One region of the Blastococcus sp. Marseille-P5729 genome, then DNA from elsewhere that is predicted to be linked to it. Evidence: riboswitches for the same ligand, from Rfam matches in the RefSeq annotation. Region 1 holds a riboswitch; the other holds the start of a gene.

Region 1 (7,029 bases):
GCTCTGACCGAGCGAGACCAGCCACGCCGACAACAGCTTCCTGGCGACGCGCTCTACTTCCGAACGCCACTGCTCGATGACCGTGCGCAGCTCGGGAAGTGCTGCCGGCCACTGGTTGGGTCCGATGAGCGTCGCCCAGTCCGCCTCGAGTGTGGAGGGCTCGCGCTCCGCTCCAAAGTCGATCTGCTCACGTTCATCTCGCTTCCCTCGGGTGAGCTCGTTGCCGAGAGCCGAATAGCCCCGGTAGTGCGGGCTGTTGAGCTTGTCGATCGAGAGCTTCTCGGCGACCGGTAGCGCGAAGAACTCTCGTGCCACGGTGATCAGTCGTCGCTGAAGGTCGACTGGTACGCCGTGGCCGGTGAGATAGAAGAAGCCGTACTCGCTCGTCGCTGCGCGCAGGTCGTCCAGAAACTCGCGCTCCCTGGTGGGATCGTCGAGCGTGCCGAGGTCGAGCACTGGCAGGGTGAGGGCGCGCTCCACAGTGGTGTTCATCAGGATTGCTCGCTTTCGTTAGTCAGGACGTCCGGCGCAGCCGGCGACGGACGAGGAGATCGCCGACCGACTGGACGGCTTGTACGAGGACGATGAGCAGGACGACGGCGGTCAACAGCACCGGCGTGTTGAAGCGCTGGTATCCGTAGCGGATGGCGAAGTCGCCGAGACCACCGCCGCCGATGGTGCCGGCCATGGTCGAGTAGCCGATGAGCATCACGAGCGTGAGGGTGGCGGCCGCGATCAGCCCGGGCAGCGACTCCGGAAGCAGCACCTTGCGCACGATCTGCCAGCCGGTCGAGCCCATCGCCTGCGCGGCCTCGATCTTGCCGGTCGCGATCTCGCGCAGCGCCGACTCGACCACTCGGCCGAAGAAGGGGATGCTCCCGATCGTCAGTGGCACGATCGCAGCCTCCGGTCCGAAGGCCGTCCCGACGATCGCCCGGGTGACCGGGATCAGAGCGATCAGCAGGATCAGGAAGGGCAGCGAGCGTCCGATGTTGACGATCGCACCCGTCACGGCATTGATGAGTCGTTGCGGCCAGAGTCCGCTCGGGCTCGTGATGTATAGCACGACGCCGACTGCGCCCCCGATCACGACGGTCAGAACGAAGGCGACCGAGACCATAAGAGCGGTCTGGCCGAGGGCCTCCCACAGCTCGGGAAGCGCCTCTCCGACGGTCGTCTTCCTCATAGCAGCATCCTCTGCCGTTGCTGTAGGTAGCGCGGTATGACCGGCTTGTGCTCGAGGAGCTGTCCGAGCGGCGACGAGCCGCCGACGAGCTCGGCCAGGGGACCGGCGTCCACCACCGCCCCGTCGGCGAGCAGTGCTGCCGAGTCACAGGCCCGCCGTACGACGTCGAGCTCGTGCGTGATCACCACGACGGTAAGACCGAGCTCCTGGTTGATGTCGATGACCAGATCGAGGATCTGCTCGGTGGTGGCCGAGTCGAGCGCGCTGGTCGGCTCATCGCACAGCAATACCTTCGGGTCGGCTGCGAGCGCCCGGGCGATGCCGACGCGCTGCTTCTGACCGCCCGACAGCTGCGCCGGGTATGACTCCGATCTGTCGGCCAGACCCACCAGTTCGAGCAGCTCGAGTGCCCGCTCGCGGCGCTGTTGCGGGGGCACGCCGACGATCTCGAGCGGAAACTCCACGTTCCCCCGCGCCGTACGTGAGCTCAACAGGTTGAAATGCTGGAAGACGACGCCGATGTCGCGGCGCGCCCCGCGCAAGGCCCGCTTCGACAGGCCGGTAAGCGACCTCTCGTCGAGCAGCACTTCGCCCGAGGTCGGGCGCTCGAGTAGGTTCAGGCACCTCAGCAAGGTGCTCTTCCCTGCGCCGCTGCGTCCGACGATTCCGTAGATCTCGCCTCGCGCGATCGACAGGTTGATGTCACGCAGGGCAACGACCGGTCCATCGGCGCCCCGGTACTCCTTGCGCAGGTCGACGATCTCGATCATCGCTACTTGGTCCCGTTGACCGCGATGACGGAGCCCTCATAGGTCTGGTCGATCCACTTCGCGATCTCCTCCGACTCGAGTGCCTCGGTCAGATCCTTCACGCGCGGGTCGTCGGCTAGCTCCTTCTTGACCGTGAGCGTGTTGGCATATGGGTTGCCGTCGACCTTCTCCAACGCGAGCGCGTCCTCCGCCGGCTTGAGCCCGGCCTCGAGCGCGTAGTTGCCGTTGATGACGCTCAGCGCGATCTTCGCGTCGGACAGCGTGTTGGGCAACTGTGCCGGGTCGATCTGCACGAAAGACAGGTTATGCGGATTGCCGACGACGTTCTTCTCGGTGACCTGGCTGTAGTCGAGTCCGGGATCGTCGGCGTTCACGTTCAGCTGCACGAGTCCGGCGTCCTGCAGCAGGAACAGCCCGCGCGCGAAGTTGCTGACATTGTTCGACAGTGCGACCGTAGCCCCCGAGGGGACGTCGGTAAGGCTCTTGACCTTCTGTGAGTAGACGCCCAGGGGTTCGACGTGCACCTTCGCCACGTTGACGAGGTCGTCGACCTGGTGCTCAGCCGACCACGACTTCAGGTAGGGATCGTGCTGGAAGTAGTTGGCGTCCACATCCCCGGCTTCGAGAAGCTGGTTGGGGTCGATGTCTCCAGAGATCTCCTTGATCTCGATCTCGGTGTCACCGAGGAGGGCCTCCTTCTGGATCTCCTTGAGGATCTCGCTGTGTGGCACCGACGACGCCATGACGACGAGGGGATCACTCGAGCCGCCCTCATCGGAGGACCCGCAGGCTGATAGCGATCCGGTGAGGGCGATGGCGGTGACGGCGACTGCCGCGCGGTAGATGGCGCGGCTGGAAAGGGTGCGAATCATGATCTTCCTTCGTGGGTGGTCATGCCTCGCCGGCACACCTGGCACAGCAGGTGTGGGGACGATGGCATACAAAGAACAGCGACTGAGCGCTGGAAAGGGGTGGTGCCGGGGGTCTACGGCGAGGCGACGGCTCGTCCGCGAGCGGAACTTAGTTCAGCGACAACAGCACATTCGCGACGCGCATGACGTCGGTACATTGCAGCCGCGGAAGCTGATTTCCATCGAGACCCCGTGATCTTCAGTCACCGTCTGAGGCGGCGACCACTTTTATCCGACCTCGGCTGAGGCCCGGATCAGGTATTCACCTAGGGCACCCCGCAGTGGCTGAGGGAAGCCGTCCAGCAAGCTAGGGCTTGGCGCTGGATCTCTTTACCTTCGCGAGCGACCGTAGCAGACGTTTGAATACTTGACAACTGGCCGCTCCGCTACCCTCGTCGCGCGACTCCTCGAGCGCAGTTGCATCGAGACACGTCAAGGCTCCAGGATGGGCGGGCATCGCGGCCACAGCGAGGCGGGCTTGTGGCCCGCGTTGGCGCCCTCGTCCGTCGCGACCGTCAGGGCTCATCACCCAGCCGGCGGTTCTCGGCCTTCAGCCGTTTGAGCGCGGCGGCTTCCTCGCTGGCCTGCCCATCACGCTCCCCGGCATCGACCTCAGCCTGCACCACCCAGCGACGCAACGATTCGACACCTTCCTGGCGAGCGACGGCCTCGATCGCCTTCGCCCGAGACGGGTACTCGCCCTGGTGCGCGCGCACCGGCCACACCGCCTGCTCACGGGCAGCAACATCAATCTTCCTTGGCATAACCCCGTCCTTTCAACTCGAAAGGAAGCGGCATCAAACCTGGGACGGTTCAGCCCGCGGAATGACCCCCCGGATAGTGGGCCCCGTGGGACTCGAACCCACAACCTACGGATTAAAAGTCCGCAGCTCTGCCAATTGAGCTAGAGGCCCAGGAGCCGCCTATGGCGACGTCCGCCCACGATCATACGGCGTGCCCGACACACTTCCCGACGGCTCCGAGACCGCAGGTCCGGCAGATTTCGCATCGTGCAGGTAGCGCTACGCGTGTGGCCCCTGCGAAGATGTCCGGGTACAACCACGCGCAGGAGGAGATAGATGGGTGCATGGGGCACCGGCCCGTTCGAGAATGACGACGCCCTTGACCTGGTCGGTGAGATCAACGATTCCGAGCCCGATGCAGTAGCCGAGCTGCTCACCGACATCCTCGATGTGCCCGATCCTGACGAGGAGATGGACGAGGTCGACGGCACCGAGGCGTACGCCGTGGCGGCGCTGCTCGCCGCCAAGCTGGAGCGCCTGGAGGTCACCTCCCCCGACGTCCTCGATGCCGTCTCAAAGATCCCGACAGAGGTGGTGGGTGCACTGCTGCCGAACGCGCGCACGATGCTCACCCGGATCCTCGGGGAGAACAGCGAGTTCGCCGAGCTGTGGATCGAGTCGGGGCGTCTCGAGAAGATCCGCGGCGAGATCGGCAAGATCCAGCGCGCCCTGCGCTAGCGATCCAGCCGCCTACACTCACTCTCGTGAGTGACTCGAGCGCGCCTGCCCGCACCAACACCAAGACCATCCTGACGGCGCGTCCGTCGGGCATCCCGGACGAGTCGTGCTTTGAGATCGTCGAGGAGCCCGTTGCTGCTCCGGCGGCGGGTCAGGTCGTGGTCCGCAATGAGTACCTCTCCGTCGATCCGGCGATGCGGGGTTGGGTGAGCGCGGTCGCCAACTACTCCGAGCCCGTGCCGATCGGTGCCGTCATGCGTTCGTTCGCCGCAGGCGAGGTCGTGGAGTCGCAGCACCCCGATTACCCCGTCGGCACGAAGGTCATGGGGATGCTCGGCTGGCAGCAGTACGCCACCGTCGGCGCCGATGCGATCTGGCGCAAGGTCACCGAGGACGACCTGCCGCTCTCGCTGAGTCTCGGCGTCCTCGGTCTCAACGGCCTGACGGCGTGGGCCGGCGTCCGCGAGGTGCTGCGACCCGAGTCTGGTCAGAGCGTCGTCGTCTCGACCGCCGCCGGAGCCGTAGGCTCGCTCGTCGGCCAACTATGCAAGGCGATCGGATGCCGGACCGTCGGCATCACCGGCAGCGCTGAGAAGGTCGCTCTGTGCGTCGACGAGTTCGGGTTCGACGCCGCGGTCGACTACCGCTCGTCGACCTTCGTCGATGACCTCGCGGCAGCGTTGCCGGACGGCGTCGACCGCTACTTCGACAACACCGCCGGGTCGATCACGGACGCCGTCCTCGAGCATCTGAACACCCACGCGGCGATGGTGGTGTGCGGTACGGCGTCCATCTCGTCGTGGGACCCGTGGCCCACCGGTCCGCGCATCGAGCGGCGCATCCTCACCACCCGGGCCCGGGTCGAAGGGCTGCTGGCCTTCGATTTCATGGACCGCCTCCAGGAGGCCGTCGCTGATCTGGCCGGCATGGTGCGCGCCGGCGAGCTCACCTATCGGGAGGACGTTCTGGAAGGCATGTCCAGCGCTCCGGGCGCCATCGCTGGTCTGTATCGCGGCGAGAACCTCGGCAGACGGGTCATCCGCCTCTAGCCTGGATTATTGCCGGTTCCGAACCCCGCCTCGCCGGCTACTGGTCGGTAGTTGTCCCCGGATGTGGCAATCCCGCCGCAGCTGGGGACATGTTGTTCTGTGCCGCCTGGCCCGTCAGTCGGAGTTCGGATCGATGAGCTCCGGCTTCGCCGTCAGGACGGCGATCGGGATCGTCACCGGCGCGCTCACAAGATCCGGCAGAGTGCCGCCCACGGTGCTCGTACCGTCGAAGCCGGTCCAGGTCACCGAATAAGCAACCTGCACCGTCACATTCCACGAACCACCGTCGGTCTCCTGCGTGAACTGCACCGAACACGTAGGCGACGGCTCATCCATCGGAGTGCCCGCCGGAACCGGCGTCCCCGGTCCGGCGCAGGACTTCTGCGCGGTCGCACCATCGTTCGGGTCGATGATGATCGTGTGCGGAGCAATCGTCGCCTGCACCCAGACCGGGCCGACCTCGACCCGCGGCGTGAGAGTCGTCCACTGTGCAGCATTCATCCACACCCAGGTGTGTACGTTCTTCAACGTCGCCCGCCGACCATCCTGCAGCAGATAGAAAGGATCCAGACTCACCTCCGGCGTCACCACCGTGACCGACGAGGTAGCCGACTGCGCCAACACCTCCGGCGAAGGCAACTCCGGCGCAGGCGCTGCGGGGGGAGGACCAGACGGGCACCCCGTGAGGCCGACAGCACAGATTCCTGCCCAACTAGCCTGCTCGACCGTCATCGGGGGCGGATCAGGAGACCTTCGGGGAGCGGCTGGGACGTTACTTGGCGTCGCAGCTGCAGGCGGTGGTGGCGATGGTTCCTCACCATGGAAACTTCCGTCCACGGAGGCAGTTCCGTTGCTCGGATCAGTAGAGGCGCTCGGTGCAGCACCCGCGGCGCTGACGCCTATTATCAGCACGCCGCAGCAGGCGCTCACAACGACCGTGCTGAGCCTAGTCAACATGCCTCATTCGTCGCGACCGCCGAATGAACCATCCACTTGCCCGCATCCTCGATGACGAGTTGCGCCTCGACCCGGGTGCCGGGTCCTCCCCTCGCGACGACCTGACCACCGGAAATGCTCACCATCTCCTCGGTGCTGCCGTCGCGACACTCTATGACCGTCGCGCCGTTCCCCACAATGACCACTTCGAGTGGACCGAACGTGATCCCTCCGCTAGGTTTTCTGTCTTCAGCGGCAAACTGCTGGAACACCTTGACCCAGTTCTCGACGACGGGTTGCTCCGCGAAGGGGGTAAAGGCGGCGCGAACCTCGTCGTCGGTCGGCGTCGTCAACGTGTAGATCGCGTTGTAGTAACCCTTGTACTGATCAACCACCGCCTGCTCGTCCGGGGAGAACGACGAGCTCGCGGAAGCGGCCGACTCGCTGCCGGACGAGACTTCCGAAGTCTCAGAGGCGGTAGCGGACGATGTTGCATCGCTAAGGTCGGTGGGCTGGGTGGGCTCATCGGTACATCCCGCGCCGGTCATCACGAACGCGCCGACCATCATCCCTGCGGCCCATCGCATGACACGGCCCATCGTGCACTCCCCGCTCGTCGGCGTCCCTCGCTCGCTTCGAGCTCCAGCCGCCACAGAATAACCAGCGCACGACGGTCAAACCAGGGTTGTCCACAAC
Region 2 (7,029 bases), on a different contig from region 1:
CGCCGCACGCGAGCGAGCCGCGGCCCGATGGACCGGCCGGCTGAACGCCGAGGTCGCCAGCAAGACGTTGCGCCGTCACTGGCAGCCCCAGGGGACCAGCCGCGACATCCTCGCGAAGGCATACGACGCGGGACGGCTGACCGGCCGCGGATACGAACGTGTCCTGCGCGTCGCCTGGACGATCGCGGACCTCGCCGGGCACGAGCAACCGGCGTTCGACGACATTGCCGAGGCGCTCGCGTTCCGGCAGCGGCTCCGCGGGGTGGCGGCATGAACGGGCTCCGGCAGGTCGGCGACGGCTCCCCGCGCGCGGCGTACGCCTGGCTCAGTCGCGCCTGTGAGCCCGGCAGCCGCGAGCTGTGGGCCTACGTGTGCTCGCTGGGCGCGGTCGAGGTGGCGGCCCAGCTGCGGGCGGGAGATGCGCCGTCCCGCCTGCAGCACGCCGTCGGTGCTCGCGCCGGCGAGGACCGCAGCCTGCACGATCTCGATCTCGTGCACCGGGCCGGGGGCCGGTTCGTGATCCCCGAGGACGACGACTGGCCGGGTGAGGTGCTCGAGCCCATGGCGGCGGCGTCCGCCGGCGGCGAGGTGCGGGTCGTCCCGCCGTTGGCGCTGTGGGTCCGCGGCAGCGCCCCGCTCACGCCGATGCTCGAGCGAGCCGTGGCGGTGGTCGGTGCCCGCGCATCGAGCAGCTACGGAGAGCTGGTGGCGGGGGAGATCTCGTACGGTCTCGCCGAGCGCGGGGTGGCGGTGATCAGTGGTGGCGCGTTCGGGATCGACGCCGCCGCGCACCGCGCCGCCCTGGCCGCGAACGGCGTCACGGTCGCGGTGCTGGCCGGGGGAGTGGACCGGGTCTACCCGAAGGGAAACGCGCACCTGCTCGACGAGATCGCGCGGCGCCACGCGTTGATCAGCGAGTTCCCGCCCGGGGCCGCGCCGATGAAGCAGCGCTTTCTGATCCGCAACCGGCTCATCGCCGGGCTCTCGACCGGCACCGTGGTGGTCGAGGCCGCGCTGCGCAGCGGTGCGCGGTCGACGGCTGCTCGCGCTCGAGAGATGGGCAAGGCAGTCATGGTGGTCCCAGGGCCCGTTACCTCGGCCGCCTCGGCCGGCTGTCTGCAGATGCTGCGGGAGGAGTCGGTGATCGCAGTCGGCAGCACCGCGCACGTGCTGGACGCCGTCGGGGCAGCGGGCGTCGACCTCGCGCCGCTCGAGCGCGCGCCCGACCGTGTAGGTGATGACCTCGATCCGGGGCTGAAACGGCTGCTCGATGCAGTCCCCGCGCGCCGCGCGGTACCAGCCGACTCCATCGCCGGCGTGGCCGCGACCTCCGCCTCCGAGGCGCTACGCGGGCTGATCGTGCTCGAGATGATGGGCCTCATCGAGCAGCATGACGGGCGATGGCGGCTCATCCCCCGCAGTTAGGGATTAACCAGCTCGGTACATAACGATCCAGGACGCTGGCGGCGCGTCGGTTTGGACGCGGCCGGGACCGCTGGTCACGGTAGGCGAGTGGACGAGTTCGACCTTCCGGACGATCTGGCCCGCGTGCTGGGCCAGTACGAGCGGAGCCTGACGCTCGAGCGTGCGGTGTCCGCGCACACCGTCAAGGCCTACATCTCGGACGTCCGCGGCCTGCTTGATCATCTGGTGCGCATGTCGGGCGAGTCCGTGAGCGCACTCGACCTAGGTGTGCTGCGCTCCTGGCTGGCCAAATCGCGCACCATGGGTGCCTCCCGCAGCACTCTGGCCCGCCGGGCGGCGAGCGCCCGGTCGTTCACCTCGTGGGCGGCGGCCAAGGGTCTGATAGACGCCGATCCCGGGCCCCGGCTGGCCTCACCTTCCGCGCGCCGCGCATTGCCGGAGGTGCTCAGCCAGGAGCAGGCCGCCGGCTTGGTCGACTCGATCGAGGGCGATGATCCCGTGGCGCTGCGCGACCGCGCGATGCTCGAGCTGCTGTACGCCGGGGGGATCCGGGTCAGCGAGCTGGTCGGGCTGGACCTCGACAGCTACGACGCGGCCCGGGTGCTGCTGCGCGTGCTCGGCAAGGGTGACAAGGAGCGCAGCGTGCCGATCGGGTCGCCGGCCCGCGCGGCGCTCGAGGGCTACCTACGCCAGGGCCGGCCGGGCCTGGTCTCCAGCCGGACGACGACCGCCTTGTTCCTCGGCGTCCGAGGCGGCCGGATCGACCAGCGGGAGGTCCGCCGGATCGTGCATCGGGCCGCGAGCGCCGTTGACGGAGCCCCGGACATCGGTCCGCACGGCCTGCGGCACAGCGCGGCGACGCATCTGCTCGAGGGCGGCGCGGACTTGCGCTCGGTGCAGGAGCTGCTGGGACACGCCTCGCTGGCCACCACCCAGATCTACACGCACGTCTCGGTCGAGCGGCTGCGTGCCGCGTTCAACCAGGCCCACCCGCGCGCCTAGCCGATCGCGGCCGCCCGATCGAGAGCGGCGGTCAGATCCGCGACCAGATCCGCCGGATCCTCGATACCCACCGAGAGCCGGAGCAGCCCGTCGCTGATCCCGGCGACCGCGCGGGCCTCCGCGGTCATCGAGGCATGCGTCATGGTCGCCGGGTGCGCCACGAGTGACTCCACGCCACCCAGCGACTCGGCGAGGCTGAACAGCGCGAGGCCGTCCAGGAACGCCCGCACCGCGGACGTGCCGCCGGCGAGCTCGAACGACAGCATGGCGCCGTATCCATCCTGCTGCCGCGCCGCGATCTCGTGACCCGGATGGCTCGGCAGCCCCGGGTAGTTCACCTGCGCGACCGCCCGGTGCGCACAAAGCGCGTCGACAACGGCTGCCGCGCCGTCCTGGTGCGCCCGCATCCGGGGGGCGAGCGTACGAAGTCCACGCAGCGTCAGGAAGGAGTCGAACGGGCTGCCCGTGATGCCGATCGTGTTCGACCAGTAGGCCATCTGCTCATGCAGCTCGGGCGTCGCCGAGACGATGGCGCCGCCGACCACGTCGCTGTGCCCGTTGAGGTACTTGGTAGTCGAGTGGACGACCACATCGCAGCCCAGCTCGATCGGGCGCTGCAGCACCGGTGACAGGAAGGTGTTGTCGGCGACGACGGTGGCGCCCACCTCGTGCGCGCGCCGCGCGACGTCGGCCACGTCGGTGATCCGCAACAGGGGGTTGGACGGCGTCTCGATCCACACCACGCTCGGCGCGGGCTGCGCCGTGAGCGCCGCGTCCAGGGCGCGGGGATCGGTGAAGTCCACGAGGTCCACGTCGAAAGCGCCCTTCTCGCCGAGCGAGTCCAGCAGCCGCCAGGTGCCGCCGTAGCAGTCATGCGGGGCGAGGATCCGCTGGCCGGGGGAGAGCAGCGCGTGCAGGACGACCGTGATGGCCCCCATGCCGGTGGCGGTGATGATCCCGCCGGCCCCGCCCTCCAGATCGCTGATCGCGCCGCCCAGCTGGTCTCGGGTCGGGTTGCCGCTGCGCGTGTAGTCGTACTGGCGGGGCTCGCCGAACCTGGCGAAGGTGAAGTTGCTCGACAGGTGCAGGGGCGGGACGACGGCCCCGTGCTGGGTGTCGGACTCCAGCCCGGCGCGGACGGCGCGGGTCACGGGGGAGTGCTGCTGAGTCATGGTGTGGCACCTCTCGGTCGAAGGGCACGACGCCATGCGGATCGACCAGGTGCAATCGCGCCGGCCGCGGCCTGGCGCAACCCATCTGCCGGTCAGCCCGAGGGCTACCGCAGGACTTGGCACCGGCCTTCGATCTTGCGTGTCGAAGGTGGTTGCCCCGGCGTCAGCGGGCCTGTCCCTCAGCCGGTCGTGATGGTTGTGGGAACACCCTACTACAGCGGCAGCAGCCGGACGCGACGTGGTCGCAGCAGGCTCAGCGGGTCGAGGTACCGCTCGCCGCGACGGGCTCCCCAGTGCAGGCACGCCGCCGCTGCGCACTCAGGATGCGCGGCCTGCAGGACGCCAATCGGCTGTTCTCGCGTCACGGGGGCGCCCGCGCTCACGGAGGCCACCACCGGCTCGTACGTCGTGCGGATGCCGTCGGGGTGGTCGATGGACACGACCGGTTTGCCCGCGACCTCTCCCGCGAACGCGACGACGCCGTCCCCCGCAGCGAGGACCGTGGCGCCGGGCGACACCGCAAGGTCGACTCCGCGGTGTCCCGGGAGCCACGGCTTGTCGGGCGGATCGAACTCCCTCGAGACCGTCGGGTTCCCGGCCAGCGGCCAGTCGTAGCGCGAGGACGCCGCGTCCGCCCGTTCGACCAGCGCGGCGATCGATAGGAGCGCCATCAGCAGGGTGATCGCGGCGCGACGCAGTGGGTGGGTTCGGGTCATGGCGCGATCCAACGCTGTACCGGTCGCGCCGTCGCGCGGCCCGGCCTGGGCTGTGGACGATCCACGGGAGTGTGGACGGCGAGCGGCGTGCCGCGTCTTTCCACCTCGGGGTGTGCTACCGACCGGCGGCCCGCCCGCCTCCGCTGCCCCGCAGAACCTACGCGCGGCCGATCCCGTATGATTCTTGCCAGCGGTTCGTGCGGGGCAGACCGGCGAGCCGACTTCGCGCGTCCAGACCCGTTCACGGGTCGACTCAGCTACGGTCCGGCGAGAGCCGGTGGAGTCGGGGCGCCAGGGGCCCTGCCGAACCCGGCCGGGCCGACAACCATAGAAAAGGACCGTCCGGCGTGCTTGGCCGAGACGGTCAGAAGAAGGAGAACGGCAATGGCCGTCGTCACCATGCGTCAGCTGCTCGACTCGGGCGTGCACTTCGGACACCAGACCCGCCGCTGGAACCCGAAGATGAAGCGCTTCATCCTGACCGAGCGCAACGGCATCTACATCATCGACCTGCAGCAGACCCTGTCATACATCGACAAGTCCTTCGAGTTCGTCAAGGAGACCGTCGCGCACGGCGGCACCGTGCTGTTCGTGGGCACCAAGCGCCAGGCCCAGGAGGCGATCTCCAAGGAGGCCACCCGCGTCAACATGCCGTACGTGAACCACCGCTGGCTCGGCGGCATGCTCACCAACTTCGGCACCGTGCACAAGCGCCTGCAGCGGCTCAAGGAGCTCGAGCAGATCGCCGAGACCGGCGGCGACACCGTGATGACCAAGAAGGAACAGCTCATCCTGGACCGCGAGCGCGAGAAGCTATCGAAGACTCTCGGTGGCATCCGTGACATGGCCCGGGTCCCGTCGGCGATCTGGATCGTCGACACCAAGAAGGAGCAGATCGCGGTCGGCGAGGCCAAGAAGCTGAACATCCCGATCGTCGCCATTCTCGACACCAACTGCGATCCGGACGAGGTCGACTACCCGATTCCGGGCAACGACGACGCCATCCGCTCGGCCGGCCTGCTGACCCGCGTCATCGCCGACGCGTGCGCCGAGGGCTTGCTGGCGCGTGCCTCGCAGACCGGCAAGGCGGAGGGCGAGGACAAGCCCAATCGCGACGAGGTCGCCGCGGACGAGCCGCTGGCAGAGTGGGAGCGCGAGATCCTCGAGGGCGCCAAGCCGGACGAGGCCGCTGCGCAGCCCCCCGCTACCGAGCAGTCCGCCGGGCAGGCCGCCGCCCCGGCCGGAGACGAAGAAGCCAAGTAGCCACGCTGCCGGGTCTCGGCCCGGCTCCACCACCACTTGCGATCTACATCCGCGAGCCGCGGATAGATGGGACAGCCCACCATGGCAAATTTCTCTGCCGCTGATGTCAAGAAGCTGCGCGAGCTGACCGGCTCGGGCATGCTCGACTGTAAGAAGGCGCTCGCCGAGACCGACGGGGACTTCGACAAGGCCGTCGAGTTGCTGCGCATCAAGGGAGCCAAGGACGTCGGCAAGCGTGCCGCGCGCACCTCGTCCAACGGCCTGGCCACCGTCAAGGACGGCACCGCGATCGAGCTGCTGTGCGAGACCGACTTCGTCGCCAAGAACGAGGACTTCATCGCCCTGGGTGACAAGATCGTCGACGCCCTGGCGGCCGCGAAGGTCGACGGGGTCGAGGCGGCCCTGAAGCACGAGATCGACGGCACCACCGTCGAGGCGCTCGTGCAGGAGCTGTCGGCGAAGATCGGCGAGCGCCTCGAGCTGCGCCGCGTCGTCCGCTTCGACGGGCAGACCACCGCCTACCTGCACCGCCGTTCCGCGGACCTGCCGCCGCAGGTCGCCGTCCTGGTCGAGTACACCGGCGACAACGAGGAGGCCGCGCGCCAGGCCGGCATGCAGATCGCCGCGATGCGCCCGAGGTACGTCTCGCGCGACGAGGTGCCCGCCGACATCGTCGAGAACGAGAAGCGCGTCGCAGAGGAGACCGCCCGCGGCGAGGGCAAGCCCGAGCAGGCGATCACCAAGATCATCGAGGGCAAGGTCAACGCCTACTTCAAGGACTTCACCCTCAACGAGCAGGCGTCGGTGCAGGACTCCAAGAAGAACGTCAAGGCCGTTCTCGACGAGGCCGGCGTCGCCGTGACCCGATTCGCTCGCATCGAGGTCGGCGAAGAGCTCTAAGCGCTCACCGCACGATCAGAAGGGGGCCGTCACTGCCGTGATCCGGTACTGACGGCCCCTTTCTCGCACCATCACCGCGGGGAGAACGCACACCGCGCCGAGCCCGCACATCCTCGAAGGGACAGATCGCAGATGAGTGGCTACAGACGAGTCCTGCTCAAGCTCTCGGGAGAGACCTTCGGCGGCGGCAAGGTCGGTGTCGACACCGAGGTCGTCAAGAGCATCGCCCACCAGATCCGCGAGGTCGTCGAGACCGGCGTGCAGGTCGCGATCGTCAACGGCGGCGGCAACTTCTTCCGGGGAGCGCAGCTCTCGCAGGCCGGCATGGACCGCGCCCGCGCCGACTACATGGGCATGCTCGGCACGGTGCTGAACTGCCTGGCACTGCAGGACTTCCTCGAGAAGGAAGGGGTGGCCACCCGCGTGCAGACCGCCATCACGATGGGGCAGGTGGCCGAGTCCTACATCCCGCTGCGCGCCATCCGCCACCTGGAGAAGGGGCGCGTGGTCATCTTCGGCGCCGGTGCCGGCATGCCGTACTTCTCCACCGA

Evidence for each region. Region 1 has a riboswitch for S-adenosylmethionine ahead of DAA40_RS05705 (MetQ/NlpA family ABC transporter substrate-binding protein). Riboswitches for the same ligand answer to the same signal wherever they lie in the genome.
Region 2: linked by a shared signal. The riboswitch ahead of metB (cystathionine gamma-synthase) and the one ahead of DAA40_RS05705 (MetQ/NlpA family ABC transporter substrate-binding protein) in region 1 are both predicted to bind S-adenosylmethionine.

Annotation. Positions count from the first base shown of each region.
Region 1 is NZ_OMPO01000001.1:1,150,333-1,157,361, forward strand. Features, by position in the region: gene DAA40_RS05690 (isopenicillin N synthase family oxygenase) at 1-492, opposite strand, end outside; gene DAA40_RS05695 (methionine ABC transporter permease) at 515-1,186, opposite strand; gene DAA40_RS05700 (methionine ABC transporter ATP-binding protein) at 1,183-1,956, opposite strand; gene DAA40_RS05705 (MetQ/NlpA family ABC transporter substrate-binding protein) at 1,959-2,828, opposite strand; SAM riboswitch class IV at 3,087-3,202, opposite strand; partial or broken gene DAA40_RS05710 (IS3 family transposase) at 3,389-3,631, opposite strand; tRNA gene DAA40_RS05715 (tRNA-Lys) at 3,709-3,781, opposite strand; gene DAA40_RS05720 (DUF4259 domain-containing protein) at 3,947-4,348, shown strand; gene DAA40_RS05725 (NADP-dependent oxidoreductase) at 4,375-5,397, shown strand; gene DAA40_RS05730 (hypothetical protein) at 5,512-6,129, opposite strand; gene DAA40_RS05735 (hypothetical protein) at 6,348-6,932, opposite strand.
Region 2 is NZ_OMPO01000004.1:71,968-78,996, forward strand. Features, by position in the region: gene DAA40_RS15575 (YifB family Mg chelatase-like AAA ATPase) at 1-274, shown strand, start outside; gene dprA (DNA-processing protein DprA) at 271-1,425, shown strand; gene DAA40_RS15585 (tyrosine recombinase XerC) at 1,513-2,427, shown strand; gene metB (cystathionine gamma-synthase) at 2,424-3,599, opposite strand; SAM riboswitch class I at 3,678-3,798, opposite strand; gene DAA40_RS15595 (murein hydrolase activator EnvC) at 3,812-4,315, opposite strand; gene rpsB (30S ribosomal protein S2) at 4,700-5,578, shown strand; gene tsf (translation elongation factor Ts) at 5,660-6,478, shown strand; gene pyrH (UMP kinase) at 6,611-7,029, shown strand, end outside.